Regions from separate parts of the Lysinibacillus sp. JNUCC 51 genome, predicted to be linked through region 3. Evidence: a T-box and tRNA genes for the amino acid it is inferred to sense, from the RefSeq annotation. Region 3 holds a T-box; the other regions hold tRNA genes.

Region 1 (6,800 bases), 430 kb from region 3:
TAGATGATTGGGGTGAAGTCGTAACAAGGTAGCCGTATCGGAAGGTGCGGCTGGATCACCTCCTTTCTAAGGATATTTTCGGAATACAAACCTAGGGTTTGTAAGATTACGTTTTGCGTTCAGTTTTGAAGGTTCATCATACGATGAAATACTTCAAAACTTGTTCTTTGAAAACTGGATAAAACGACATTGAAATTGTAACAAACACATTTATTTTTTAAGTTTTTTTATAGGCTTAATAACTTGGTTAAGTTATTAAGGGCGCACGGCGAATGCCTTGGCACTAGGAGCCGATGAAGGACGGCACTAACACCGATATGCTTCGGGGAGCTGTAAGTGAGCTTTGATCCGGAGATTTCCGAATGGGGGAACCCACTACGTTTAATCGCGTAGTATCTTGACGTGAATACATAGCGTCTTGAAGGCAGACCCAGGGAACTGAAACATCTAAGTACCTGGAGGAAGAGAAAGAAAAATCGATTCCCTGAGTAGCGGCGAGCGAAACGGGAAGAGCCCAAACCAAGAGGCTTGCCTCTTGGGGTTGTAGGACACTCTATACGGAGTTACAAAAGAGCGAGTTAGATGAAGCGACTTGGAAAGGTCCGCCAGAGCAGGTAAAAGCCCTGTAGTCGAAAGTTCGTTCTCTCCTGAGTGGATCCTGAGTACGGCGGAACACGTGAAATTCCGTCGGAATCCGGGAGGACCATCTCCCAAGGCTAAATACTACCTAGTGACCGATAGTGAACCAGTACCGTGAGGGAAAGGTGAAAAGCACCCCGGGAGGGGAGTGAAAGAGATCCTGAAACCGTGTGCCTACAAGTAGTTAGAGCCCGTTAATGGGTGATAGCGTGCCTTTTGTAGAATGAACCGGCGAGTTACGATTACGTGCAAGGTTAAGCTTTAGAAGGCGGAGCCGCAGCGAAAGCGAGTCTGAATAGGGCGAAATAGTACGTGGTCGTAGACCCGAAACCAGGTGATCTACCCATGTCCAGGGTGAAGGTGAGGTAACACTTACTGGAGGCCCGAACCCACGCACGTTGAAAAGTGCGGGGATGAGGTGTGGGTAGCGGAGAAATTCCAATCGAACTTGGAGATAGCTGGTTCTCTCCGAAATAGCTTTAGGGCTAGCCTCGTGATGAGAATACTGGAGGTAGAGCACTGTTTGGACTAGGGGGCCATCCCGGTTTACCGAATTCAGACAAACTCCGAATGCCAGATATTTATACACGGGAGTCAGACTGCGAGTGATAAGATCCGTAGTCAAAAGGGAAACAGCCCAGACCACCAGCTAAGGTCCCAAAGTAATCGTTAAGTGGAAAAGGATGTGGCGTTGCACAGACAACCAGGATGTTGGCTTAGAAGCAGCCATCATTTAAAGAGTGCGTAATAGCTCACTGGTCGAGTGACGCTGCGCCGAAAATGTATCGGGGCTAAACGATTCACCGAAGCTGTGGATTGACATCTACGATGTCAGTGGTAGGAGAGCGTTCTAAGTGCGTTGAAGTCAGATCGGAAGGACTGGTGGAGCGCTTAGAAGTGAGAATGCCGGTATGAGTAGCGAAAGACGGGTGAGAATCCCGTCCACCGTATGACTAAGGTTTCCTGAGGAAGGCTCGTCCGCTCAGGGTTAGTCGGGACCTAAGCCGAGGCCGATAGGCGTAGGCGATGGACAACAGGTTGATATTCCTGTACCACCTCCTCACCGTTTGAGAAATGGGGGGACGCAGTAGGATAGGGTAAGCGCGCTGTTGGATATGCGCGTCCAAGCAGTAAGGCGTGTGTGTAGGCAAATCCGCACACTGTAACGTTGAGCTGTGATGGCGAGTCCGTATGGACGAAGTTCCTGATTTCACACTGCCAAGAAAAGCCTCTATCGAGGTGAGAGGTGCCCGTACCGCAAACCGACACAGGTAGTCGAGGAGAGAATCCTAAGGTGTGCGAGAGAACTCTCGTTAAGGAACTCGGCAAAATGACCCCGTAACTTCGGGAGAAGGGGTGCTCTTGAGCGTGCAAGCGCATGAGAGCCGCAGTGAATAGGCCCAGGCGACTGTTTAGCAAAAACACAGGTCTCTGCAAAACCGTAAGGTGACGTATAGGGGCTGACGCCTGCCCGGTGCTGGAAGGTTAAGAGGAGTGGTTAGCGCAAGCGAAGCTGCGAATTGAAGCCCCAGTAAACGGCGGCCGTAACTATAACGGTCCTAAGGTAGCGAAATTCCTTGTCGGGTAAGTTCCGACCCGCACGAAAGGCGTAACGATCTGGGCACTGTCTCAACGAGAGACTCGGTGAAATTATAGTACCTGTGAAGATGCAGGTTACCCGCGACAGGACGGAAAGACCCCGTGGAGCTTTACTGTAGCCTGATATTGAATTTTGGTACAACTTGTACAGGATAGGTAGGAGCCAGAGATCTCGGAGCGCCAGCTTCGAAGGAGGCGTCGGTGGGATACTACCCTGGTTGTATTGAAATTCTAACCCATGCCCCTTAGCGGGGCAGGAGACAGTGTCAGGCGGACAGTTTGACTGGGGCGGTCGCCTCCTAAAAGGTAACGGAGGCGCCCAAAGGTTCCCTCAGAATGGTTGGAAATCATTCGTAGAGTGTAAAGGCACAAGGGAGCTTGACTGCGAGACCTACAAGTCGAGCAGGGTCGAAAGACGGGCTTAGTGATCCGGTGGTTCCGCATGGAAGGGCCATCGCTCAACGGATAAAAGCTACCCCGGGGATAACAGGCTTATCTCCCCCAAGAGTCCACATCGACGGGGAGGTTTGGCACCTCGATGTCGGCTCATCGCATCCTGGGGCTGTAGTCGGTCCCAAGGGTTGGGCTGTTCGCCCATTAAAGCGGTACGCGAGCTGGGTTCAGAACGTCGTGAGACAGTTCGGTCCCTATCCGTCGTGGGCGTAGGAAATTTGAGAGGAGCTGTCCTTAGTACGAGAGGACCGGGATGGACACACCGCTGGTGTACCAGTTGTCTTGCCAAAGGCATCGCTGGGTAGCTATGTGTGGACGGGATAAGTGCTGAAAGCATCTAAGCATGAAGCCCCCCTCAAGATGAGATTTCCCATTACGCAAGTAAGTAAGATCCCTCAAAGACGATGAGGTAGATAGGTTCGAGGTGGAAGTGTGGTGACACATGGAGCTGACGAATACTAATCGATCGAGGACTTAACCAAAATGTTTGAAAATTCAATGCACGTTTATCCAGTTTTGAAAGAATAAGAAAAGTTTTTTTGAAAAAAGCTTGCAATTATAACGAAAATGAGTTATAATAAATCTTGTCTTTGAAATAGTCTAGTGATGATGGCAAAGAGGTCACACCCGTTCCCATACCGAACACGGAAGTTAAGCTCTTTAGCGCCGATGGTAGTTGGGGGCTTCCCCCTGCGAGAGTAGGACGTCGCTAGGCATAATACCCAGGAGGATTAGCTCAGCTGGGAGAGCACCTGCCTTACAAGCAGGGGGTCGGCGGTTCGAGCCCGTCATCCTCCACCATTTGCCGGTGTAGCTCAGTTGGTAGAGCAACTGACTTGTAATCAGTAGGTCGTGGGTTCGACTCCTATCGCCGGCACCATTTTAGAGCCATTAGCTCAGTTGGTAGAGCATCTGACTTTTAATCAGAGGGTCGAAGGTTCGAGTCCTTCATGGCTCACCATTTTATTGCCAACAAAACATGCGGGTGTGGCGGAATTGGCAGACGCACTAGACTTAGGATCTAGCGCCGCAAGGCGTGGGGGTTCGACTCCCTTCACCCGCACCATATTTTTGAAATTTCATAATTGCCAGGATAAATAAATCTTATGCACATGCGGAAGTAGTTCAGTGGTAGAACACCACCTTGCCAAGGTGGGGGTCGCGAGTTCGAACCTCGTCTTCCGCTCCAAATGTGCCGGGGTGGCGGAACTGGCAGACGCACAGGACTTAAAATCCTGCGGTAGGTGACTACCGTGCCGGTTCGATTCCGGCCCTCGGCACCATTTTTTGTTTTAATAATTAGCGCCCGTAGCTCAATTGGATAGAGCGTCTGACTACGGATCAGAAGGTTATGGGTTCGACTCCTGTCGGGCGCGCCAAATTAATATTTATCGGAATGTAGCTCAGCTTGGTAGAGCACTTGGTTTGGGACCAAGGGGTCGTAGGTTCGAATCCTGTCATTCCGACCATTTTATGGGGCCTTAGCTCAGCTGGGAGAGCGCCTGCCTTGCACGCAGGAGGTCAGCGGTTCGATCCCGCTAGGCTCCACCATAAAAGATAACCAGTATAAAGATCCTGGCGGCGTAGCTCAGCTGGCTAGAGCGTACGGTTCATACCCGTAAGGTCGGGGGTTCGATCCCCTCTGCCGCCATCTTAAAGGACCTTTAGCTCAGTTGGTTAGAGCAGACGGCTCATAACCGTCCGGTCGCAGGTTCGAGTCCTGCAAGGTCCACCATTTATATAATATTACGGAGGTATACCCAAGTCTGGCTGAAGGGATCGGTCTTGAAAACCGACAGGCGGGTAACACCGCGCGGGGGTTCGAATCCCTCTACCTCCTCCAGTTTATATTTAAATGGTGCTTGAAAAACTCGAAAAGAATATATTATTAACGCGGGGTGGAGCAGTGGTAGCTCGTCGGGCTCATAACCCGAAGGTCGTTGGTTCAAATCCGGCCCCCGCAACCAAAATGGTCCCGTGGTGTAGCGGTTAACATGCCTGCCTGTCACGCAGGAGATCGCCGGTTCGATCCCGGTCGGGACCGCCATTTTTTTAAAAATATGGGTCAGTAGCTCAGTTGGTAGAGCATTAGATTGAAGCTCTAAGTGTCGGCGGTTCGATTCCGTCCTGACCCACCATATGCGGGTGTAGTTTAATGGTAAAACCTCAGCCTTCCAAGCTGATGTCGTGAGTTCGATTCTCATCACCCGCTCCAATCTAAGGGCCTATAGCTCAGCTGGTTAGAGCGCACGCCTGATAAGCGTGAGGTCGATGGTTCGAGTCCATTTAGGCCCACCACTATTCCGAAGTAGCTCAGTTGGTAGTAGCACCTGACTGTTAATCAGGTTGTCGCAGGTTCGAGTCCTGCCTTCGGAGCCATTTTTTTTGTGGGGAAGTACTCAAGAGGCTGAAGAGGCGCCCCTGCTAAGGGTGTAGGTCGGGTAACCGGCGCGAGGGTTCAAATCCCTCCTTCTCCGCCATTGGCCCGTTGGTCAAGTGGTTAAGACACCGCCCTTTCACGGCGGTAACACGGGTTCGAATCCCGTACGGGTCATACTGAAATGCAGTAGATGTAATTTACATCTACTGCATTTTTTTGTATAAGAATAGTTTTTGAGATTTCATTTCAATTATGCCGAGACATAATTGATAGTGAACATCCAAACATGTTCACGTTTGAAGACTCAAGTAATAAACAAAACGTCTACCAGAAATGAGTAGACGTTTTGTCATTTAAGCCCTTAATAGCATCCTTTCAAGTGAGCTACGTGCTTCTTCAGCTGTGTGAGCATCTACTTGAATACGATTATGGGGCTGTCCCTTTTCTATACTTTCTAAGGACCAAAGTAAATGGGGAAGGTCAATTCGATTCATTGTAAGACAAGGACAGAAATTCTCATTTAAAGAGATAATCTGCTTATCGGGGTGCTGCTTGATAATCCGGTTAACAAGATTCATTTCAGTACCGATTGCCCATGCTGAACCACTCTGTGCTTTACTAATCGTATCGATAATGTATTTTGTAGAACCTGCATCATCTGCAGCAGCAACAACTTCACGATTACATTCAGGATGAACAATGATACGCATATTTGGATGAACTTGACGTATAAGCTCCGTATGCTGAACTGTAAAACCTTCGTGTACTGAGCAGTGTCCCTTCCATAAGATGACTTGAATATTTTCTGGAGACTGATCTGTCTCAAGCGTATTTGTATGAGGATTCCAAACTGCCATATTTTCAAGCGGTATTCCTAAATCGTACGCAGTATTTCTTCCTAAATGTTGATCTGGTAAAAAGAAAATACGTGGTTTTTGCGTAAATGCCCATTTAACCATTTCTTTTGCATTGGACGATGTTACGCAGGCTCCGCCATGACGACCGGTAAATGCTTTAATGGCAGCAGTAGAATTGACATATGTTAGAGGGAGAATGCTATCGCCAAAGAGTTTCTGTAAAATTAGCCATGCTTGTTCTGTTTGATAAATGTCTGCCATATCTGCCATTGAACAGCCTGCACGCATATCGGGTAAGTAAACATGCTGCTGTTCAGTTGTAAGCATATCAGCTGTTTCTGCCATAAAGTGAACGCCACAAAATACTATATGTTCAGCTTCCTTGTTAGCTGCTGATAATTGAGCAAGCTGTAAGGAATCCCCTGTTACATCTGCAAATTGAATCACTTCATCTTTTTGATAGTGATGTCCAGGGATGAAGAGCTTACTACCTAATTTCTTTTTTATAGCTAGAATGCGAGATTCCATGTCATTTTTAGTTAATGCACGATAATGCTCGGGTAGTAGTGACGTTTGTTGTAATAAACTAGTGATGGACAATGGAATTAGCTCCTTTCGGTTGTACAAGTGCACTTATGTCAAAGGCTTTTACTGAATGTGTTAGTGCTCCGAGTGAAATCCATTGAATACCTGTTTCAGCATAACTATTTAAGTTATGAAGCGAAATGCCGCCTGAAGCTTCTGTAGCAATATGTGAGGGAACTGCTGGAAGCCATTCACTTATTTCTTCAGGGCTACGATTATCAAACATAATGATATCTGCACCGGCTGCAATTGCTTCATCTAATTGGGCTTTTGTTTCGATTTCGACT
Region 2 (6,800 bases), 420 kb from region 3:
ATTAGCACCAGGTGTCACGCATGAGCGTGGGCTAAGGGGGGGAACGCTAGATACCCCAGCTATTGTCGCTTTTGCTACGGCGATTGAAGATTATCAATATGAGCTTCAGCATTATGAAGCATTACGTCAATACTTTCAGAAAAGTTTACCGGAGACGTGTAGAATAATTGAGTGTAAGGGGCAATTACCTAATATTTGTGGTGTATTGATGAAAAGGGTAGAGGGGCAATACGTTTTGTTAAAATTAAATGAAGCGGGGATATGTATTTCTACAGGAAGTGCCTGTGATATTCATAGTGAATCTGGTACGAAGGCGATTTTATCAATGGGATATTCTATAGAAGCGGCGCGTCAATTTTTTAGAATATCTTTTGGTCCAGCAACAACATTTAAAGAAATTGATCGATTACAAAAGGCTCTTACCGTAATTTAGTGTTTCTCAGATTAAAATAGTAAAGGATAAGAAGAAAATAAGAATCTATAATAAAATAATATTGAAATTATAAATTAACGGGCATATTCATAATCTATAAAAAGATATTTTGTATCCATTATTCAAGCTGATTGGAGCGAATGGCTACTCGAGTACTTCTATAGAAGAGTAAAGATTTTTGCGTGAAAAGTGACAATGCTTAAATATTTGCTAGAGGAAGGAGTTAGCTTGAGGCGAAAATCAGCATCTTTTTATGAATAAAATAGCAAATCAATCTATCTGATAAATTAATTGTTTTCTTTTAATTGAACAATTGCTATAATAAATAGCAGAGTGATAATTTCTCTTTCATAACAAAAAATATCTTCTTAAAGTAATTATTTCTTTTTTTTATAAAAAAGTGTTGCACAATGTGAGAAAACGTTATACAATAATTCTTGTCTTGAAGGACAGGTAATAAACTTCAAAACGAAATACATAAGAGTTTCAAGATACAACGTATATTGAAAGCTGTTAATAGTCTAGTGATGATGGCAAAGAGGTCACACCCGTTCCCATATCGAACACGGAAGTTAAGCTCTTTAGCGCCGATGGTAGTTGGGGGCTTCCCCCTGCGAGAGTAGGACGTCGCTAGGCATAATACCCAGGAGGATTAGCTCAGCTGGGAGAGCACCTGCCTTACAAGCAGGGGGTCGGCGGTTCGAGCCCGTCATCCTCCACCATTTGCCGGTGTAGCTCAGTTGGTAGAGCAACTGACTTGTAATCAGTAGGTCGTGGGTTCGACTCCTATCGCCGGCACCATTTTAGAGCCATTAGCTCAGTTGGTAGAGCATCTGACTTTTAATCAGAGGGTCGAAGGTTCGAGTCCTTCATGGCTCACCATTTTATTGCCAACAAAATATGCGGGTGTGGCGGAATTGGCAGACGCACTAGACTTAGGATCTAGCGCCGCAAGGCGTGGGGGTTCGACTCCCTTCACCCGCACCATATTTTTGAAATTTCATAATTGCCAGGATAAATAAATCTTATGCACATGCGGAAGTAGTTCAGTGGTAGAACACCACCTTGCCAAGGTGGGGGTCGCGAGTTCGAACCTCGTCTTCCGCTCCAAATGTGCCGGGGTGGCGGAACTGGCAGACGCACAGGACTTAAAATCCTGCGGTAGGTGACTACCGTGCCGGTTCGATTCCGGCCCTCGGCACCATTTTTTGTTTTAATAATTAGCGCCCGTAGCTCAATTGGATAGAGCGTCTGACTACGGATCAGAAGGTTATGGGTTCGACTCCTGTCGGGCGCGCCAAATTAATATTTATCGGAATGTAGCTCAGCTTGGTAGAGCACTTGGTTTGGGACCAAGGGGTCGTAGGTTCGAATCCTGTCATTCCGACCATTTTATGGGGCCTTAGCTCAGCTGGGAGAGCGCCTGCCTTGCACGCAGGAGGTCAGCGGTTCGATCCCGCTAGGCTCCACCATAAAAGATAACCAGTATAAAGATCCTGGCGGCGTAGCTCAGCTGGCTAGAGCGTACGGTTCATACCCGTAAGGTCGGGGGTTCGATCCCCTCTGCCGCCATCTTAAAGGACCTTTAGCTCAGTTGGTTAGAGCAGACGGCTCATAACCGTCCGGTCGCAGGTTCGAGTCCTGCAAGGTCCACCATTTATATAATGTTACGGAGGTATACCCAAGTCTGGCTGAAGGGATCGGTCTTGAAAACCGACAGGCGGGTAACACCGCGCGGGGGTTCGAATCCCTCTACCTCCTCCAGTTTATATTTAAATGGTGCTTGAAAAACTCGAAAAGAATATATTATTAACGCGGGGTGGAGCAGTGGTAGCTCGTCGGGCTCATAACCCGAAGGTCGTTGGTTCAAATCCGGCCCCCGCAACCAAAATGGTCCCGTGGTGTAGCGGTTAACATGCCTGCCTGTCACGCAGGAGATCGCCGGTTCGATCCCGGTCGGGACCGCCATTTTTTAAAAATATGGGTCAGTAGCTCAGTTGGTAGAGCATTAGATTGAAGCTCTAAGTGTCGGCGGTTCGATTCCGTCCTGACCCACCATATGCGGGTGTAGTTTAATGGTAAAACCTCAGCCTTCCAAGCTGATGTCGTGGGTTCGATTCCCATCACCCGCTCCAAGGGCCTATAGCTCAGCTGGTTAGAGCGCACGCCTGATAAGCGTGAGGTCGATGGTTCGAGTCCATTTAGGCCCACCATTATTCCGAAGTAGCTCAGTTGGTAGTAGCACCTGACTGTTAATCAGGTTGTCGCAGGTTCGAGTCCTGCCTTCGGAGCCATTTTTTGGGGAAGTACTCAAGAGGCTGAAGAGGCGCCCCTGCTAAGGGTGTAGGTCGGGTAACCGGCGCGAGGGTTCAAATCCCTCCTTCTCCGCCATCGGCCCGTTGGTCAAGTGGTTAAGACACCGCCCTTTCACGGCGGTAACACGGGTTCGAATCCCGTACGGGTCATACTAAAATGCAGTAGATGTAAACTACATCTACTGCATTTTTTTGTATAAGAATAGCTTTACGACTATTACATTAATGAGAGATAAACGGTGCTTTGTGCACGTACTTTGTATTTTCTATATGATCAATGATAAAAGTGGCTATATCTTGATTAGTTATTTTGGTACCAGGCATATCTGTAAGGTTTTCCTTTATCTGATTGGATGTTAAGCTATCTTTTACAAACGGCAATCTAATTAATGTCCATTTGATCTGCTTATTATTTAATAAAATTTCCCATTCCAATTTTTTATCTTGCATCATTTTCGAAAGAAAAACTTCAAAAATCTTTGCTCCAAAACGATTCATCATGCTTTTTTTGTCCTCTTTAATCGTTAGAGAACCACCTGAAACACCTATATAACGATTAATGTTTAACTCTTTCATCACTTTAAAAATATTAGTAGTAACTTTGCTATAAATGGGCTCCTCATTAGGTGGTTGACCAAATGTATTAATAACAACTTGACAATCTTTAAGAAGTTCTCGGATGTTTTCTATGTCCTGTACTTGCCCTTTCACTATTTCAATTGCATTATTTTTATGCAGTAACTTTTCAGGATTTCTAACAAGCATCCGAACAGGATATCCTTTTTGTATTGCGTGAGTTGCTATATGCTTTCCTACTTTCCCTGTTCCTCCAATTATCGCGATTTTATAAGGTCTATCCATTATATACCTCCATTTGAATATACTAGTATATATACGAAAAATCTCATCAATAAGATTCAAATTTATTTCTTTTACTAAAATTTGTAATATAGACGAGTGTAGTATTTTGTTTTGTGATTCTATACGCTAAGATGAAACTAGAACATTTGCTAGGGGGATATGGATGGGAAAATTATTGTGGACTAAAAACTATCAATATTTGTTACAGAAGAACGTGGAACAAGTAGCACCTTTTCTATGTAATTTTTCACCAGGACAAGTAAATCGTGTTGGTAGATTTCAACGTACATACGAGAAATTTGAAAGCACACCATTACGTAGTTTAAATGCTTTTGCATCGCTAGTTGGGGTACAAAGTATTTACGTAAAAGATGAATCTTATCGATTTAACTTAAATGCTTTTAAAGTATTAGGTGGTGTTTATGCAATTGGGCAGTACGTTGCCAAAAAGTTAGGTAGGAATATTGATGAGCTATCGTTTGAGCAGCTTAAATCATTAGAAGTAAAAGAGCAGCTAGGGGATTTAACGTTTATTTCAACGACAGACGGCAATCATGGTCGTGGAGTGGCTTGGGCTGCTAGAGAGCTTGGTTTGACAGCTCGCATTTATATGCCTGCTGGTAGTGCAGAGGAGCGCCTTCAAAATATTAAAAATGAAGGTGCATATGCTGAAATAACGACAATGAATTATGATGATACAGTTCGTTATACTTCACAGCTAGCAACAGAAAATGACTGGGTCGTTATTCAGGATACGATGTGGGAAGGCTATGAGGAAATTCCGTTATGGATTATGCAAGGCTATACAACACTAATAAAAGAAGCCGTTGAGCAGGTGGTAAAAGCACCTACGCATGTATTTTTACAAGCTGGGGTTGGATCTTTTGCAGGTGCAGTTGTAGCTTTCCTACAACAATATTATGAGCAGGAGATTACATTTGTCTTAGTTGAGCCTTTTGCAGCGAATTGCTATTATGAAAGCTTTAAGGCAGGTGCCGAGCAGTTTGTGACGGTTGGTGGAGAGATGCAAACAATTATGGCTGGTCTTGCTTGTGGTGAGCCGAACCCACTCGCTTGGGACCTGTTAAAGACATATACGAAGGTAAGTATTTGCTGTGATGATGAAGTTGCTGCAACAGGTATGCGCATTCTTGGCAATCCACTAGAAACAGATGCACGAATTATTGCCGGAGAATCAGGAGCTGCCCCAGTTGGCTGTTTTTATGAATTGATGATGAATGAGCAATATACAGAACTGAAGGATTCATTACAATTAGATGAAAATTCTCGAGTATTGTTTATTAACACTGAAGGTGACACTGATGTAGATAATTACAGAAATATTGTGTGGCATGGCAAGTATGCAAAAGTCTAACTGCTTTCAGCAAAGGATTTTGTAGTGAAAGCAAAGCATCAGCTATAGAGTCTCCCTCCTCTATAGGGGGAAAGTTGAACGCGGTATTAAATCACTTTTCAACGGGTGTCAAAAATTCTCTGAAAGAAGTTATAGCCTCCGGACGCAATTATGCCGAGGTATAATTGATTTTTAAGAAAAAAGCAAACTAGTGACAATAAAATGTTCTAGTTTGCTTTTTTCGTTCGCATGTATTACATAAATTGATTGGAGTGAAGACTGGACGCCACAGGCAAGCGCACAGTCGGAACAGCAATCAACTCAATGTTATAGTAAAGAGCCAATTTTTTTTTAATTTTTTTCTTGACCTTAACGTTGCGTAAACATTTACAGTAGCATTAGTGGAGGTGAAAAATGTGGAATATACAATTCAAGAGCTTGCTCAATTATCCGGAGTTAGCACAAGAACACTGCGTTATTACGATGAAATTGGATTACTGAAGCCAGCAAGAACGAATGAGGTGGGCTATCGATTTTACGGACAATTTGAAGTTGATATGCTCCAGCAAATTTTATTTTATAGAGCATTAGATATGAAGCTAGCAACAATTAAAGAAATTATTCAAGCGCCTGATTTTCAACATACAGAGGCGCTCAAAACTCATCGCACTGCTTTACTGAAACGTAAGGAGCAGCTAGAAAAGATATTACAAACAGTGGAAAAAACCATTCAATCTATAGAGGAGGAACAACCAATGGCAAATGAAGAGAAATTTAATGGATTAAAAGAGAAGCTAATCGAAGAAAATGAAAAGCAATATGGTCAAGAAATTCGCGCAAAATATGGTGACAACAAGGTTGAGGCATCAAATGCGAAGCTAATGAATATGACAGAGGAACAGTATGAGGCAATGCAGCAATTAGAACAGCAATTATTTAATCGTTTAAAAGAAGCGATGGAAATCGGCGATACGAACAATGATGTGGCGATGGAGGTAGCAGAGCTTCATAAGCGCTGGCTTAGCTTTACATGGTCACAATATTCTAAAGAGGCACATGCAGGTCTTGCTCAGATGTATATAGCGGATGAACGCTTTTCAGCATATTACGATGAGCGTGTTTCTAAAGGAGCAGCACAATTTTTACATGATGCCATCATCAATTTCACCATGGCGTAATCTGACGCTTAGCTTTAGTAACAGTTAAACAATGCGTTAGGATTTAGAATTGTACTTAGGACTGCACAACGCCGGTTAATAAGCTGTTGTCGCAGGAAGTGACGGTTTTTAATTATACAAAATAAATAACTCCTCCTCGTGCTTTAGTGTTTTAGAAATATAAATTTAGGAAAAAATGAAGGCATGAGGAGGAGATTTTTTTGAACCCACAAGTAATGGAAAAATTAAAAAAGCAATTAGAGCAGGAATTACAGGAAATAGAACAGCGACTTGAGGAATCAGAACGTCCGCAAGCGACAGAGCTGTCTAATTATGATAATCACCCAGCTGATAATGCGAGTGATTTAACGGATCAGCTAACGGAAATGGCGATTGATGAGCATCGAGGTGACGATGCTGAGGAAATAAAGGCTGCACTACAAGCGATGAAGGATGGTACGTATGGTAAATGCGCTGTATGTGGTATAGAGATTCCTATTGGCCGCTTAGAAGCTATGCCGAAAGCATTGACATGTGTTGAGCACGCGGAGCATAAAGAAGATAATTTAAGGCCAGTAGAGGAAGATGTGTTGTCTTCCACGCCAAGATCGGATGATTTCATAGAACTTGAGGAATTTGGCTCTTCTGATACACCTCAAGATAAAAGTTAGTAAGCAATT
Region 3 (6,800 bases):
AATGGCTCTAGCATCGGTAGCAGAATATTTGAAAGATAAACCAAATTGTTTCCCACAGCATTTGTTAAAATATTACGAGTATGCTCGTGAGAACGATTTAACTATGACACATACATTTATCGAGCCACAAGTAAACCGTAAAAAATTTTATTTTGAAGATGAAGAAGTTACAATTGCTGCTAAAATTGTAGATAAAACGAGCGAGGGGTTAGTAATTAAAGGTGCAAGATTACTAGCGACACAGGGAGGAATTACAGACGAACTCCTTGTTATATCAACAAATGGTTTTGATGAAGGGAAAGGCTTTGCTTTCTCAATACCAAGTAATACAAAAGGTTTAAAGTTTTTATGTAGACAATCATTTGTCGGAGGGGAATCGGTTTTCGATTATCCATTAAGTAGTCGTTACGAGGAAATGGATGCAATCGTTGTGTTTGATAATGTTGTAGTACCGTGGGAACGCGTCTTTTATTATGAGAATGTGGAAGTTGCCAATAGCTTTTTGAACGTAAGTGGTTTTCAAACATATGGTCTACATCAAGTCCTTACACGTCAAATTGTCAAATCAGAATTTGTCTTAGGTATAGTACAGTCAATTGTAAATACGATCAATATCGGCGAATATCAACATGTGCAGCAAAAGGTTGTGGATATTATCGTGACATTAGAAACGATGAAGGCCTTACTGATAAAATCCGAAGTAGAAGCAAAAAGAGATGATTTTGGTTTTATAAGACCTGACCTTCCAACGGTACAAGTAGCTATTCAGATGTTCCCTAAAGTGTATCCGACCTTTACAGAAATTATCCAGCTACTTGGCGCAAGCGGATTAATGTCCATTCCAAGTGAAAAAGCATTTACTGCGGATGAGGGCGACCTTGAGCATTATTTACAGTCTTTTCAAGATGGTGGAAAGGAGCGCGTCAAAAAATTCCGCCTTGCTTGGGATTTAACGATGAGCACCTTTGGTACAAGACAAACACTGTATGAGCGCTTTTTCTTTGGAGACTCAGTTCGTTTAGCCAGTGCGCTTTATAGTAGTTATGATAGGGAAGAATTAGTTAATCGTGTAGAAAACTTTTTGAAAGATAATAATTAATTTTTTAGAGAATATCTATTTTCTATATTTTTAATTTTTGTTTGACAGTTATTTTACTTTACATTATGATTTACAAGAACAATGAAATTAACAAAATAACAGTCCCTTCGTTAGGTGAGGCTCCTATGCTGGAGATACGCTACTGCCCAAAAATGTCGAGAGACGCCAATGGGTCAACAGAAATCATCGAAATAAGGTGTTTTTTAACGTAGCTGGTATAAATCCTATGCCGTATAGTGCTAAAACTCAACGTTTGAAGGAAGAAAGCAGAGTAGTTTTTGAAACTATGCTTTTCTTTGATATGTGTATTCAACACGCCTTCATTCGTCGGAGGCGTGTTTTTGTTATTTAAGGAAGGTGATGAGAAATGGATAGTAGCCCTGAACCGAGTACGAAAAAGTTAAGTAGTAGTGAAGAATTAAGGAATGTCGATTTCTTATCGCCAAAGACAAATGGGTATTGATGAGAAATGCTTTTAAAACAAGCTAAATTAAAATCAATAACGTCACCTGTTTGTTTTCCTTAAATAATAAAACATGAGGTGAGGAACAATGATTAAAATCCATTATTTTAAAAAAGGAAATAGCGCAGTACAACATGATTTCGATATTAAAAAATTTAATCATGACCTTCATAATGAGGACTTGTTATGGGTTGATTTATATGCTTACAACTACAATGAATTGAATGATATAGCTGAAATATTTGGTTTCCATCCATTAGCAGTTGAGGATTGTCTTCATGAAGGCTCACGTCCTAAAATGGATAATTACGGCGAGTACAAATTTTTCGTTTTCCATGCACCAATTTATAACGAAAAAAGTAGCAATGAAATAACAACAGTAGAATTAAACATTTTTATGGGTCCTAACTATGTTGTAACGGTTCATAAACAAAAACTTAAATGGCTAGGTCACATCGAGAATGTGTGCTTAAACAGTACAAAATATTTAGATAAGGGTACCGATTTTCTATTGCATACTATTATCGATGGAATAACAGATGAATACTTCCCGGTTTTAGAGCGAATTAGAGCACGAATTGATGAACTTGAAGAAGAAATATATGTTTATGAACCAAAAGAAGTTACGGAAGAATTCCTTGCACTAAAACGAACTATTATTTTGATTCGACAAACAATTATGCCGCAAAAAAGAATTTTTTCAAATAGTAATGGTCAATGGAAATTTGAAATTCGTGAGGAAAATATACCTTTCTATAAAGATTTAAATGATCATTTAGAACGAATTGTAGAATCTACAGAAACTTATAGAGATTTAGTAAACAGTACCTTAGATACGTATTTTTCTATTATAAGTGGTAAATCGATAGAAAAGCTCAATTTATTAACAGTCATTTCAACTATTATGTTACCTTTATCAGTAATCACAAGCTTTTTCGGCATGAATGTTCCGTTGCCATATCAAGATTCTCCAATAGCGACAATAACAATTAGTGTTTTCCTAGTCGTTTTTACTTGGGGAATGTGGGCATATTTTAAAAAAATGATTGCTTAGTTATGATTAGCAATTATAGTGCCAATTGACAGAAGAAAATATTTTTTTTATAATTCTCGTTAGAAAATTGTAAAAAACGATGATGGAAAAAGTACGTATTTGTGCGTGTAAAAGAAAGGGATTTCTTGGCTGAAAAAATCCTCACAATAGCAAATACCGAAAGCTACTCCAGAGTGCAGTTAATCCCTGCCGTTCACTTACGTTACAAGTGCTAAAGAGGTAAGTATACTTTTACTTACAACTAGGGTGGTACCGCGAGACAAATCACAAGTCCTCGTCCCTTTTTGGGGATGAGGGCTTTTTTATGTCTATCTGCGCGAAAGTTAACGCCGAAGAAATATTGATTTGCGGACTCATTTCGTATTTTACAAAACATATTGGGAGGAACTTTTCATATGAAAGCAGTAGAAATTCGCCGCATGTATTTAGAATTCTTTAAAGAAAAAGGTCATCATCATGAGCCATCAGCACCACTAGTGCCAATCAATGACCCATCATTACTTTGGATTAACTCAGGTGTAGCAACACTTAAACCATATTTCGATGGTCGTATTATTCCTGAAAATCCACGTATTACAAATGCTCAAAAATCAATTCGTACAAATGATATTGAAAATGTAGGTAAAACGGCTCGACACCATACATTTTTTGAAATGCTAGGTAACTTCTCAATTGGAGATTACTTTAAAAAAGAAGCTATTCATTATGCTTGGGAATTCTTAACAGATAAAAAATGGATGGGCTTTGATCCAGAGCTTTTATCTATTACAATCCATCCTGAAGATCAAGAAGCGTATGACGTTTGGCATAACGAAATTGGTATTCCTGAAGAGCGTTTAATCCGACTTGAGGGGAACTTCTGGGATATCGGTGAAGGTCCATCTGGTCCTAACTCAGAAATTTTCTATGACCGTGGGGAAGAATACGGTTCAGATGAAAATGATCCGGAAATGTATCCAGGTGGTGAAAATGAACGCTATCTTGAAATTTGGAACTTAGTGTTCTCTCAATTCAACCATAATCCTGATGGTACGTATACACCACTTCCAAAGCAAAATATTGATACTGGTATGGGTCTAGAGCGTATTGTATCAGTTGTTCAAAATGTTCCTACGAACTTTGATACTGATTTATTCATGCCTATTATTGAAAAAATCGAGCAGTTAGCAAATCGCAAATACAAACGTCCAGGTGAAGTAGCTCTAAGTGAAATCTTCGGTTCAGAAGAAGATATCAACACACCATTTAAAGTTATCGCTGACCATATCCGTACAGTGGCGTTTGCCATTGGTGACGGTGCTCTTCCTTCAAATGAAGGTCGTGGTTATGTATTGCGTCGTTTACTACGTCGTGCAGTACGCTATGCAAAACAAATCGGCATTGAAAAGCCATTTATGTTTGAATTAGTTCCAACTGTGGGTGAAATTATGAATGATTTCTACCCAGAAGTAACGGAAAAATGCGAGTTTATCCAACGTGTTATTAAAAATGAAGAAATTCGCTTCCATGAAACATTAGACGGTGGTCTTGCTATCTTTAACGAAGTAGTAGAAGCTCAAAAAGCAGCTGGTCATGACTATATTCCAGGTGCAGATGCATTCCGTTTATATGATACTTACGGTTTCCCAATCGAATTAACAGAAGAGTATGCGGAAGAAGTAGGCATGAAAGTAGATCATGAAGGCTTTGAAGCAGCGATGGAAGAACAACGTGAACGCGCACGTGCAGCTCGTCAAGATGTGGATTCTATGCAAGTACAAAACGAAGTGCTAGCAAACTTGACGGTTGCAAGTGAATTTGTAGGCTATGATACTTTAACTACAGAAACAGAAATTGCAGCGATAATTGTCAACGGGCAAGTGTCAAAAGTGGCGGCTGAAGGGCAAGAAGCACTAGTTATTTTAGCTAAAACACCATTCTATGCTGAAATGGGTGGTCAAATTGCGGATAGCGGTGTTATTTCTAATGATAGCTTTACTGCCATTGTAAAAGATGTACAAAAAGCTCCAAATGGTCAGCCGCTTCATACTGTACTTGTTGAATCTGGTGAAATGCAAGTTGAAGATGCAGTGAAAGCAGTAGTTAACCGTGAAGAACGTAATTTAATTATTAAAAACCATACAGCAACACATATTATGCAACGTGCATTAAAAGATGTACTTGGCGACCATGTTAGCCAAGCTGGATCATATGTAGGACCTGATCGCTTACGCTTTGACTTCTCTCACTTTGGACAAGTGACAAAAGAGGAATTACAACAAATTGAACGTATTGTAAATGAAAAAGTGTGGGATGATATAGAGGTCGTTATTGAAGAAAAAGGCATTGATGAAGCGAAAGCTATGGGAGCAATGGCGCTATTCGGTGAGAAATATGGCGATATCGTTCGCGTTGTTTCAATTGGTGACTACTCTATTGAGCTATGCGGTGGTATTCACGTAAAACGTTCTTCTGAAATCGGCTTCTTCAAAATTGTTTCAGAAGGTGGTATCGGTGCAGGTACACGTCGTATCGAGGCTGTGACAGGTAAAGTTGCTTATGAAGCAGTAAAAGAGGAAGAAGCTTTATTAAACGAAGCTGCAGCATTATTAAAAGCAAATCCAAAAGATATTGTGACAAAAGTACATGCATTACAAGCTGACTACAAAGAGTTACAACGTGAAAATGAGGCGCTATCACAAAAAATCGCGAATGCACAAGCAGGTGCAATTGTGGACGCAGCGCAAACATTTGGCGAGGTAACTGTTTTATCTACTAAAGTTGAGGCGAAGGACAATAACCAACTGCGTCAAATGATGGATGACTTGAAAGCAAAAATGCCTAAAGCTGTCATCGTTCTTGGTGCTGTCGATGGTGAAAAGGTTATGCTATGTGCTGGTGTAACAAAAGAATTAGTTGGAGGCAATTACCACGCAGGAAATATTGTGAAAATGGTAGCAGAAGCATGTGGTGGTAAAGGTGGCGGTCGTCCAGATATGGCGATGGCAGGTGCAAAAGATGCATCAAAACTTGATGAAGCACTACTTTCTGTGTATGATTATGTTAAATCCATTTAACTTCTTTCAGCGAAAAGAAGTTAAAGCCTCCGGCGGATGTCACGGAATCGGAAAAGGAGTTCTTAGGGGATGTTAGCCTAAGATCATCGCATCCATGCGATAACGGCTAACTGACCTGCATCGTGCAGGCCTAAACACAAAGCCGATTCCGGACGCAATTATGCCGAGGCATAATTGATAATACGCCAAAACATGTTATAATAAAGAGAAATTGGAGATGAGCTTTTGCACATCTCCTTATTTCTGAAAGCGAGGTGCTGGTCATGAGTTCATTTGATCAAACTATGAAATTTAATTTTCCAGAAGAATCAATGGAACAGGAAGTCAAGCAGGTAATGTTGAAAGTACATTCTTCATTAGAGGAAAAGGGATATAATCCTATCAATCAGATTGTCGGTTATTTACTTTCTGGTGATCCGGCGTATATTCCTCGCCATCAGGATGCTCGTAATTTAATTCGCAAGCTTGAGCGTGACGAAATTCTAGAAGAGCTTGTTAAGTTTTATATTAAAAAGAACAACGAGGGCTAGAAATGAGAATTATGGGATTAGACGTTGGGTCAAAAACCGTTGGCGTTGCTGTTAGTGATGCTTTAGGGTGGACGGCCCAAGGTATTGAAACCGTAAAAATTGATGAAGCTAACGGCGAGTTCGGCATTGAACGTATAGCCGAGCTAGTAAAGGAGTATGCTATAACAGAATTTGTTGTAGGATTCCCGAAAAACATGAATAATACGGTTGGACCGCGTGGTGAGGCTTCTGAAAACTATAAAAAGCTATTAGAAGAAACATTTTCACTTCCGGTCAAGCTTTGGGATGAGCGTTTAACAACGATGGCTGCTGAGCGTATGCTAATCGAAGCGGACGTGAGTCGTAAAAAGCGTAAGCAAGTCATTGATAAAATGGCTGCTGTGATGATTTTACAAGGCTACTTGGATAGCAAAAATTAATTGATGAGGTGACACCACATGGCACACGAGCATAACCATGAAGAAGAATTACATGTACAACACATTACAGTGATTGACGAGAACGGAAACGAACAGCTTTGTGAAGTAATTCACGTACATGAATCAGCTGAATTTGGCAAATCATACGTATTTTACTCTATGGTAGGCGCAGAAGAAGA
Region 4 (6,800 bases), 1.8 Mb from region 3:
TGTCGATGAATTTGACAGCTGGACTCGGCGCTGGCATTAGCTATCCTATTGCCAACTCATCACTCGGTTGGCAAGGTGCACTGGCAATCGCACTTGTTCTTGTGGTGTTAACCATCTTAATTTGGATTCCACAGTTGAAATTTAATAAGCCTGAACCGAATGTTGAGACTACGAAAGAACGTATACCATTATGGAAATCACCTGTTACTTGGGCAGTAACAGGGGCTATGGGATTTCAGTCATTATTATTCTACACAACTGCCGCTTGGATTCCTGAAATATATATAGCACAAGGATTAGCTGCAGATCGTGCAGGCTGGATGTTTTCCATCATGCAATTTTCACAAGTTCCAATGGCTTTAGCTGTGCCTATTATCGCTAGTAAAATGACATCTCAACGTCCTCTCGTATTAATGTTTACGGCATTTTACTTAGTTGGCTTTATCGGGGTAGTCATGGAATGGACAAGCCTCGCTGTACTATGGATGGTGCTACTAGGCTTAGCCGGAGGTGCTTCATTCGCATTAGCGATGATGTTCTTTACACTACGTACCCGTACAGCTTTAGAAGCAGCTGATTTATCAGGATTCGCACAATCATTAGGATATTTATTAGCCGCAATCGGTCCAATTTTATTTGGATATTTACATGATTTATTTGGTGGCTGGAATATAGCAGGTTGGTTATTTGTTATCGTAGTATTGATACTTTTCTTATGTTCATTTAGGGCTTCTAAAAATGAATATGTGAATTAAATAAGGTGGCTCATGAGCTTCTTTAAGCGGATGTCTTTTGTACCGAAAGCGTAGCGACAGGTACAGATGTTTGAACACCCGCTGAAAGAAGTTAAAGTGGGCTGCCTTTTTCTCTAATAAGGTGGTTTCTGATAAAAATAATTCGGTGTATTGTAAATATTAACATAGGGCTTATGGAAAATATGAGTCGTAGCTGGTGAAAGAGGTGGAATCAACCACGTCCAATTGCCTGTAACCTTACGATCCGCCGCTGCTTCAGTTTCCTCAAACAATTTAAATTGCTGTGCAGCTGTATGATGATCTACAATGCTCACACCGTCTTCTTTAAAAGAATGTAGTACGGCAATATTCAGCTCGACTAATGCACGATCACGCCATAAAGAAGCCTGTTTAGTTGTATCGAGATTGAAAATTTCTGCTATAGCGGGCAGCATATTATAACGTTCATGATCTGCTAAATTACGTGCCCCGATTTCTGTACCCATATACCAACCATTGAATGGGGCAGCCTCAAAATCAATACCTGCCATTTGGAAACGCATACTCGATATAATCGGCACTGCATACCATTTTAATCCTAGCTTCTCTACTTGAGATGATTCTGGATGACGAATCGGTACCTGTAGTACATACTCGTCAGGAATCCTAAACAATTGCGGCTCCCTTCCGTCCATTTGTACAACAAGTGGAAGGACATCAAATGCCGTTCCCTCTCCTTGCCAACCAAGTGACTCACATAATTTTGTAAACTCAACAGAATGCAAATCACCAATGATTCCAGATTCAGTTTCATAGCCAGCATAACGGATTAGCTGATGATTCCATATACGAACACGCCCTGGTGCAAAAACCGTTATTGTTGGACGAATTTTTCCACCATTTGTTGCATACTTAATATGTTCAAGCAAAGCTTTGAAGATACCCTCTTCATTGGAAATATCGCGGGCATCTACAACATGCAGTGATTGCCAAAACAATCGACCAATACACTTATTACTATTACGCCAGGCCACTCGTGCACCAAAGATTAATTCTTCCGTTGTCGGTATATATTCGCCTGCAGTTTTAATTTGCTGTGACTTATTTTCTAGCCATGTTTTCGACTCATTTTGTTCTACTTGATAAAGTTCTAAAAAACGCTGTACTTCCTGTAAATTCATATCGAATTCCTCCATCTACCCTCATATTAGAGGAATGGAACTATAATCACCACGAAAAAATCTGCCAGAAAACATACATATTTTATATATGAAATACTTTGTTCAATATTTCATACCACCTCTTCATTTTATGAATTATGCCTCGGTATAATTGCCGCTGTCGTGCAAATAAACAATGCGTCAGGATTCGTCTTTATGCTTAAGCCTTCACTAAAATTATTTATTAAAAGGGTTCCCATCTTGAGTAGACATTATAAAAATCAGGAGAAATTACAGAGGAAAATTTTTTAAGTAGAGATATGCTATTATAACGTTTATTATAACGTTTTATTATGCCGAAGTAGGTAATACACGAGACGCATTAGGCCCCATTTTGCACTCCCTTTGCAGTATTTAGGAGTAGAAGTTATTATTTGTGCTTTAGAAATAAAATTTCCTTAACGCATGATGAACTTTGTTTGTCAGTATAGTTCGCATAAAAAAAAGCATGTCGCACTAATGTGCAACATGCTTGATGACCCGTACGGGATTCGAACCCGTGTTACCGCCGTGAAAGGGCGGTGTCTTAACCACTTGACCAACGGGCCGTGGCTCCGAAGGCAGGACTCGAACCTGCGACAACCTGATTAACAGTCAGGTGCTACTACCAACTGAGCTACTTCGGAATAATGGTGGGCCTAAATGGACTCGAACCATCGACCTCACGCTTATCAGGCGTGCGCTCTAACCAGCTGAGCTATAGGCCCATTATTTTTTGGAGCGGGTGATGAGAATCGAACTCACGACATCAGCTTGGAAGGCTGAGGTTTTACCATTAAACTACACCCGCAGATGGTGGGTCAGGACGGAATCGAACCGCCGACACTTAGAGCTTCAATCTAATGCTCTACCAACTGAGCTACTGACCCGGAAAATGGAGGAGGTAGAGGGATTCGAACCCCCGCGCGGTGTTACCCGCCTGTCGGTTTTCAAGACCGATCCCTTCAGCCAGACTTGGGTATACCTCCGGAAATTATATAAATGGTGGAGCCTAGCGGGATCGAACCGCTGACCTCCTGCGTGCAAGGCAGGCGCTCTCCCAGCTGAGCTAAGGCCCCAATAATTAAGAAAGATGGTCGGAATGACAGGATTCGAACCTACGACCCCTTGGTCCCAAACCAAGTGCTCTACCAAGCTGAGCTACATTCCGATATTATAGGCTTTTTTGGCGCGCCCGACAGGAGTCGAACCCATAACCTTCTGATCCGTAGTCAGACGCTCTATCCAATTGAGCTACGGGCGCATTTATAAAAACTGATGAGCCATGAAGGACTCGAACCTTCGACCCTCTGATTAAAAGTCAGATGCTCTACCAACTGAGCTAATGGCTCAAACTAAGAAATGAATGGCTGGGGTACTAGGATTCGAACCTAGGCATGACGGAATCAAAATCCGTTGCCTTACCGCTTGGCTATACCCCAATAATTAAATGGGGCGACTGATGGGAATCGAACCCACGAATGCCGGAACCACAATCCGGTGCGTTAACCACTTCGCCACAATCGCCACTATATGTAATCATAGCAGTGTTTGATAACGAGTACCTCGAAACCTGGCAGGGGCAGTAGGAATCGAACCCACACCAAAGGTTTTGGAGACCTCTATTCTACCGTTGAACTATGCCCCTAAAATGGTGGAGGGGGACGGATTCGAACCGCCGAACCCTAAGGAGCGGATTTACAGTCCGCCGCGTTTAGCCTCTTCGCTACCCCTCCAAGGGATGGTGCCGGCGATAGGAGTCGAACCCACGACCTACTGATTACAAGTCAGTTGCTCTACCAACTGAGCTACACCGGCAAAAAAAAATGGCGGTCCCGACCGGGATCGAACCGGCGATCTCCTGCGTGACAGGCAGGCATGTTAACCGCTACACCACGGGACCATTATGGTGGAGGATGACGGGCTCGAACCGCCGACCCCCTGCTTGTAAGGCAGGTGCTCTCCCAGCTGAGCTAATCCTCCTGGGTATAATGCCTAGCGACGTCCTACTCTCACAGGGGGAAGCCCCCAACTACCATCGGCGCTAAAGAGCTTAACTTCCGTGTTCGGTATGGGAACGGGTGTGACCTCTTTGCCATCATCACTAGACTATTGTCGGCTTCCAATATACATCGTATTTCTTCGTCAGCTTCTGTCGTTCAGTCAGTCACGTACTTAAGTACGCTCCTTCCTTCTCTCCATCGCTTCCTCGAACTACTCGTATCTTGAAACCCTTGGTTGAAAGAATTATTCTTTCAAAACTGGATAAACGGTGCATTGATTGTTTCAAACATTTTGGTTAAGTCCTCGATCGATTAGTATTCGTCAGCTCCATGTGTCACCACACTTCCACCTCGAACCTATCTACCTCATCGTCTTTGAGGGATCTTACTTACTTGCGTAATGGGAAATCTCATCTTGAGGGGGGCTTCATGCTTAGATGCTTTCAGCACTTATCCCGTCCACACATAGCTACCCAGCGATGCCTTTGGCAAGACAACTGGTACACCAGCGGTGTGTCCATCCCGGTCCTCTCGTACTAAGGACAGCTCCTCTCAAATTTCCTACGCCCACGACGGATAGGGACCGAACTGTCTCACGACGTTCTGAACCCAGCTCGCGTACCGCTTTAATGGGCGAACAGCCCAACCCTTGGGACCGACTACAGCCCCAGGATGCGATGAGCCGACATCGAGGTGCCAAACCTCCCCGTCGATGTGGACTCTTGGGGGAGATAAGCCTGTTATCCCCGGGGTAGCTTTTATCCGTTGAGCGATGGCCCTTCCATGCGGAACCACCGGATCACTAAGCCCGTCTTTCGACCCTGCTCGACTTGTAGGTCTCGCAGTCAAGCTCCCTTGTGCCTTTACACTCTACGAATGATTTCCAACCATTCTGAGGGAACCTTTGGGCGCCTCCGTTACCTTTTAGGAGGCGACCGCCCCAGTCAAACTGTCCGCCTGACACTGTCTCCTGCCCCGCTAAGGGGCATGGGTTAGAATTTCAATACAACCAGGGTAGTATCCCACCGACGCCTCCTTCGAAGCTGGCGCTCCGAGATCTCTGGCTCCTACCTATCCTGTACAAGTTGTACCAAAATTCAATATCAGGCTACAGTAAAGCTCCACGGGGTCTTTCCGTCCTGTCGCGGGTAACCTGCATCTTCACAGGTACTATAATTTCACCGAGTCTCTCGTTGAGACAGTGCCCAGATCGTTACGCCTTTCGTGCGGGTCGGAACTTACCCGACAAGGAATTTCGCTACCTTAGGACCGTTATAGTTACGGCCGCCGTTTACTGGGGCTTCAATTCGCAGCTTCGCTTGCGCTAACCACTCCTCTTAACCTTCCAGCACCGGGCAGGCGTCAGCCCCTATACGTCACCTTACGGTTTTGCAGAGACCTGTGTTTTTGCTAAACAGTCGCCTGGGCCTATTCACTGCGGCTCTCATGCGCTTGCACGCTCAAGAGCACCCCTTCTCCCGAAGTTACGGGGTCATTTTGCCGAGTTCCTTAACGAGAGTTCTCTCGCACACCTTAGGATTCTCTCCTCGACTACCTGTGTCGGTTTGCGGTACGGGCACCTCTCACCTCGATAGAGGCTTTTCTTGGCAGTGTGAAATCAGGAACTTCGTCCATACGGACTCGCCATCACAGCTCAACGTTACAGTGTGCGGATTTGCCTACACACACGCCTTACTGCTTGGACGCGCATATCCAACAGCGCGCTTACCCTATCCTACTGCGTCCCCCCATTTCTCAAACGGTGAGGAGGTGGTACAGGAATATCAACCTGTTGTCCATCGCCTACGCCTATCGGCCTCGGCTTAGGTCCCGACTAACCCTGAGCGGACGAGCCTTCCTCAGGAAACCTTAGTCATACGGTGGACGGGATTCTCACCCGTCTTTCGCTACTCATACCGGCATTCTCACTTCTAAGCGCTCCACCAGTCCTTCCGATCTGACTTCAACGCACTTAGAACGCTCTCCTACCACTGACATCGTAGATGTCAATCCACAGCTTCGGTGAATCGTTTAGCCCCGATACATTTTCGGCGCAGCGTCACTCGACCAGTGAGCTATTACGCACTCTTTAAATGATGGCTGCTTCTAAGCCAACATCCTGGTTGTCTGTGCAACGCCACATCCTTTTCCACTTAACGATTACTTTGGGACCTTAGCTGGTGGTCTGGGCTGTTTCCCTTTTGACTACGGATCTTATCACTCGCAGTCTGACTCCCGTGTATAAATATCTGGCATTCGGAGTTTGTCTGAATTCGGTAAACCGGGATGGCCCCCTAGTCCAAACAGTGCTCTACCTCCAGTATTCTCATCACGAGGCTAGCCCTAAAGCTATTTCGGAGAGAACCAGCTATCTCCAAGTTCGATTGGAATTTCTCCGCTACCCACACCTCATCCCCGCACTTTTCAACGTGCGTGGGTTCGGGCCTCCAGTAAGTGTTACCTCACCTTCACCCTGGACATGGGTAGATCACCTGGTTTCGGGTCTACGACCACGTACTATTTCGCCCTATTCAGACTCGCTTTCGCTGCGGCTCCGCCTTCTAAAGCTTAACCTCGCACGTAATCGTAACTCGCCGGTTCATTCTACAAAAGGCACGCTATCACCCATTAACGGGCTCTAACTACTTGTAGGCACACGGTTTCAGGATCTCTTTCACTCCCCTCCCGGGGTGCTTTTCACCTTTCCCTCACGGTACTGGTTCACTATCGGTCACTAGGTAGTATTTAGCCTTGGGAGATGGTCCTCCCGGATTCCGACGGAATTTCACGTGTTCCGCCGTACTCAGGATCCACTCAGGAGAGAACGAACTTTCGACTACAGGGCTTTTACCTGCTCTGGCGGA

The links. The T-box of region 3 lies ahead of alaS (alanine--tRNA ligase). A T-box ahead of a tRNA ligase gene usually reads a tRNA of that ligase, here a tRNA-Ala.
Region 1: it encodes a tRNA-Ala, which carries the amino acid that the T-box ahead of alaS (alanine--tRNA ligase) is inferred to sense. The anticodon was not compared.
Region 2: it encodes a tRNA-Ala, which carries the amino acid that the T-box ahead of alaS (alanine--tRNA ligase) is inferred to sense. The anticodon was not compared.
Region 4: it encodes a tRNA-Ala, which carries the amino acid that the T-box ahead of alaS (alanine--tRNA ligase) is inferred to sense. The anticodon was not compared.

What each region holds. Positions count from the first base shown of each region.
Region 1 covers NZ_CP065545.1:3,515,801-3,522,600, forward strand. The annotation lists rRNA gene JNUCC51_RS16890 (16S ribosomal RNA) at 1-66, shown strand, start outside; rRNA gene JNUCC51_RS16895 (23S ribosomal RNA) at 246-3,173, shown strand; rRNA gene rrf (5S ribosomal RNA) at 3,291-3,406, shown strand; tRNA gene JNUCC51_RS16905 (tRNA-Val) at 3,417-3,492, shown strand; tRNA gene JNUCC51_RS16910 (tRNA-Thr) at 3,496-3,571, shown strand; tRNA gene JNUCC51_RS16915 (tRNA-Lys) at 3,577-3,652, shown strand; tRNA gene JNUCC51_RS16920 (tRNA-Leu) at 3,673-3,757, shown strand; tRNA gene JNUCC51_RS16925 (tRNA-Gly) at 3,806-3,880, shown strand; tRNA gene JNUCC51_RS16930 (tRNA-Leu) at 3,886-3,974, shown strand; tRNA gene JNUCC51_RS16935 (tRNA-Arg) at 3,994-4,070, shown strand; tRNA gene JNUCC51_RS16940 (tRNA-Pro) at 4,084-4,160, shown strand; tRNA gene JNUCC51_RS16945 (tRNA-Ala) at 4,167-4,242, shown strand; tRNA gene JNUCC51_RS16950 (tRNA-Met) at 4,269-4,342, shown strand; tRNA gene JNUCC51_RS16955 (tRNA-Ile) at 4,350-4,426, shown strand; tRNA gene JNUCC51_RS16960 (tRNA-Ser) at 4,442-4,534, shown strand; tRNA gene JNUCC51_RS16965 (tRNA-Met) at 4,584-4,658, shown strand; tRNA gene JNUCC51_RS16970 (tRNA-Asp) at 4,663-4,738, shown strand; tRNA gene JNUCC51_RS16975 (tRNA-Phe) at 4,754-4,829, shown strand; tRNA gene JNUCC51_RS16980 (tRNA-Gly) at 4,833-4,906, shown strand; tRNA gene JNUCC51_RS16985 (tRNA-Ile) at 4,913-4,989, shown strand; tRNA gene JNUCC51_RS16990 (tRNA-Asn) at 4,994-5,070, shown strand; tRNA gene JNUCC51_RS16995 (tRNA-Ser) at 5,081-5,171, shown strand; tRNA gene JNUCC51_RS17000 (tRNA-Glu) at 5,174-5,245, shown strand; gene nadA (quinolinate synthase NadA) at 5,425-6,528, opposite strand; gene nadC (carboxylating nicotinate-nucleotide diphosphorylase) at 6,515-6,800, opposite strand, start outside.
Region 2 covers NZ_CP065545.1:3,525,457-3,532,256, forward strand. The annotation lists gene JNUCC51_RS17020 (cysteine desulfurase family protein) at 1-433, shown strand, start outside; rRNA gene rrf (5S ribosomal RNA) at 954-1,069, shown strand; tRNA gene JNUCC51_RS17030 (tRNA-Val) at 1,080-1,155, shown strand; tRNA gene JNUCC51_RS17035 (tRNA-Thr) at 1,159-1,234, shown strand; tRNA gene JNUCC51_RS17040 (tRNA-Lys) at 1,240-1,315, shown strand; tRNA gene JNUCC51_RS17045 (tRNA-Leu) at 1,336-1,420, shown strand; tRNA gene JNUCC51_RS17050 (tRNA-Gly) at 1,469-1,543, shown strand; tRNA gene JNUCC51_RS17055 (tRNA-Leu) at 1,549-1,637, shown strand; tRNA gene JNUCC51_RS17060 (tRNA-Arg) at 1,657-1,733, shown strand; tRNA gene JNUCC51_RS17065 (tRNA-Pro) at 1,747-1,823, shown strand; tRNA gene JNUCC51_RS17070 (tRNA-Ala) at 1,830-1,905, shown strand; tRNA gene JNUCC51_RS17075 (tRNA-Met) at 1,932-2,005, shown strand; tRNA gene JNUCC51_RS17080 (tRNA-Ile) at 2,013-2,089, shown strand; tRNA gene JNUCC51_RS17085 (tRNA-Ser) at 2,105-2,197, shown strand; tRNA gene JNUCC51_RS17090 (tRNA-Met) at 2,247-2,321, shown strand; tRNA gene JNUCC51_RS17095 (tRNA-Asp) at 2,326-2,401, shown strand; tRNA gene JNUCC51_RS17100 (tRNA-Phe) at 2,416-2,491, shown strand; tRNA gene JNUCC51_RS17105 (tRNA-Gly) at 2,495-2,568, shown strand; tRNA gene JNUCC51_RS17110 (tRNA-Ile) at 2,570-2,646, shown strand; tRNA gene JNUCC51_RS17115 (tRNA-Asn) at 2,651-2,727, shown strand; tRNA gene JNUCC51_RS17120 (tRNA-Ser) at 2,734-2,824, shown strand; tRNA gene JNUCC51_RS17125 (tRNA-Glu) at 2,827-2,898, shown strand; gene JNUCC51_RS17130 (NAD(P)H-binding protein) at 2,971-3,609, opposite strand; gene JNUCC51_RS17135 (diaminopropionate ammonia-lyase) at 3,773-4,984, shown strand; gene JNUCC51_RS17140 (MerR family transcriptional regulator) at 5,380-6,141, shown strand; gene JNUCC51_RS17145 (TraR/DksA C4-type zinc finger protein) at 6,342-6,791, shown strand.
Region 3 covers NZ_CP065545.1:3,940,950-3,947,749, forward strand. The annotation lists gene hpaB (4-hydroxyphenylacetate 3-monooxygenase, oxygenase component) at 1-1,099, shown strand, start outside; M-box (ykoK) riboswitch at 1,199-1,364, shown strand; gene JNUCC51_RS18970 (magnesium transporter CorA family protein) at 1,651-2,616, shown strand; T-box leader at 2,687-2,901, shown strand; gene alaS (alanine--tRNA ligase) at 3,012-5,672, shown strand; gene JNUCC51_RS18980 (IreB family regulatory phosphoprotein) at 5,936-6,202, shown strand; gene ruvX (Holliday junction resolvase RuvX) at 6,205-6,621, shown strand; gene JNUCC51_RS18990 (DUF1292 domain-containing protein) at 6,640-6,800, shown strand, end outside.
Region 4 covers NZ_CP065545.1:2,178,373-2,185,172, forward strand. The annotation lists gene JNUCC51_RS10440 (CynX/NimT family MFS transporter) at 1-755, shown strand, start outside; gene JNUCC51_RS10445 (nitric oxide synthase oxygenase) at 869-1,915, opposite strand; tRNA gene JNUCC51_RS10450 (tRNA-Glu) at 2,431-2,502, opposite strand; tRNA gene JNUCC51_RS10455 (tRNA-Asn) at 2,504-2,580, opposite strand; tRNA gene JNUCC51_RS10460 (tRNA-Ile) at 2,585-2,661, opposite strand; tRNA gene JNUCC51_RS10465 (tRNA-Gly) at 2,671-2,744, opposite strand; tRNA gene JNUCC51_RS10470 (tRNA-Phe) at 2,748-2,823, opposite strand; tRNA gene JNUCC51_RS10475 (tRNA-Ser) at 2,830-2,922, opposite strand; tRNA gene JNUCC51_RS10480 (tRNA-Ala) at 2,937-3,012, opposite strand; tRNA gene JNUCC51_RS10485 (tRNA-Pro) at 3,028-3,104, opposite strand; tRNA gene JNUCC51_RS10490 (tRNA-Arg) at 3,121-3,197, opposite strand; tRNA gene JNUCC51_RS10495 (tRNA-Lys) at 3,213-3,285, opposite strand; tRNA gene JNUCC51_RS10500 (tRNA-Gln) at 3,301-3,375, opposite strand; tRNA gene JNUCC51_RS10505 (tRNA-His) at 3,385-3,460, opposite strand; tRNA gene JNUCC51_RS10510 (tRNA-Trp) at 3,508-3,581, opposite strand; tRNA gene JNUCC51_RS10515 (tRNA-Tyr) at 3,586-3,669, opposite strand; tRNA gene JNUCC51_RS10520 (tRNA-Thr) at 3,676-3,751, opposite strand; tRNA gene JNUCC51_RS10525 (tRNA-Asp) at 3,761-3,836, opposite strand; tRNA gene JNUCC51_RS10530 (tRNA-Val) at 3,841-3,916, opposite strand; rRNA gene rrf (5S ribosomal RNA) at 3,927-4,042, opposite strand; rRNA gene JNUCC51_RS10540 (23S ribosomal RNA) at 4,229-6,800, opposite strand, start outside.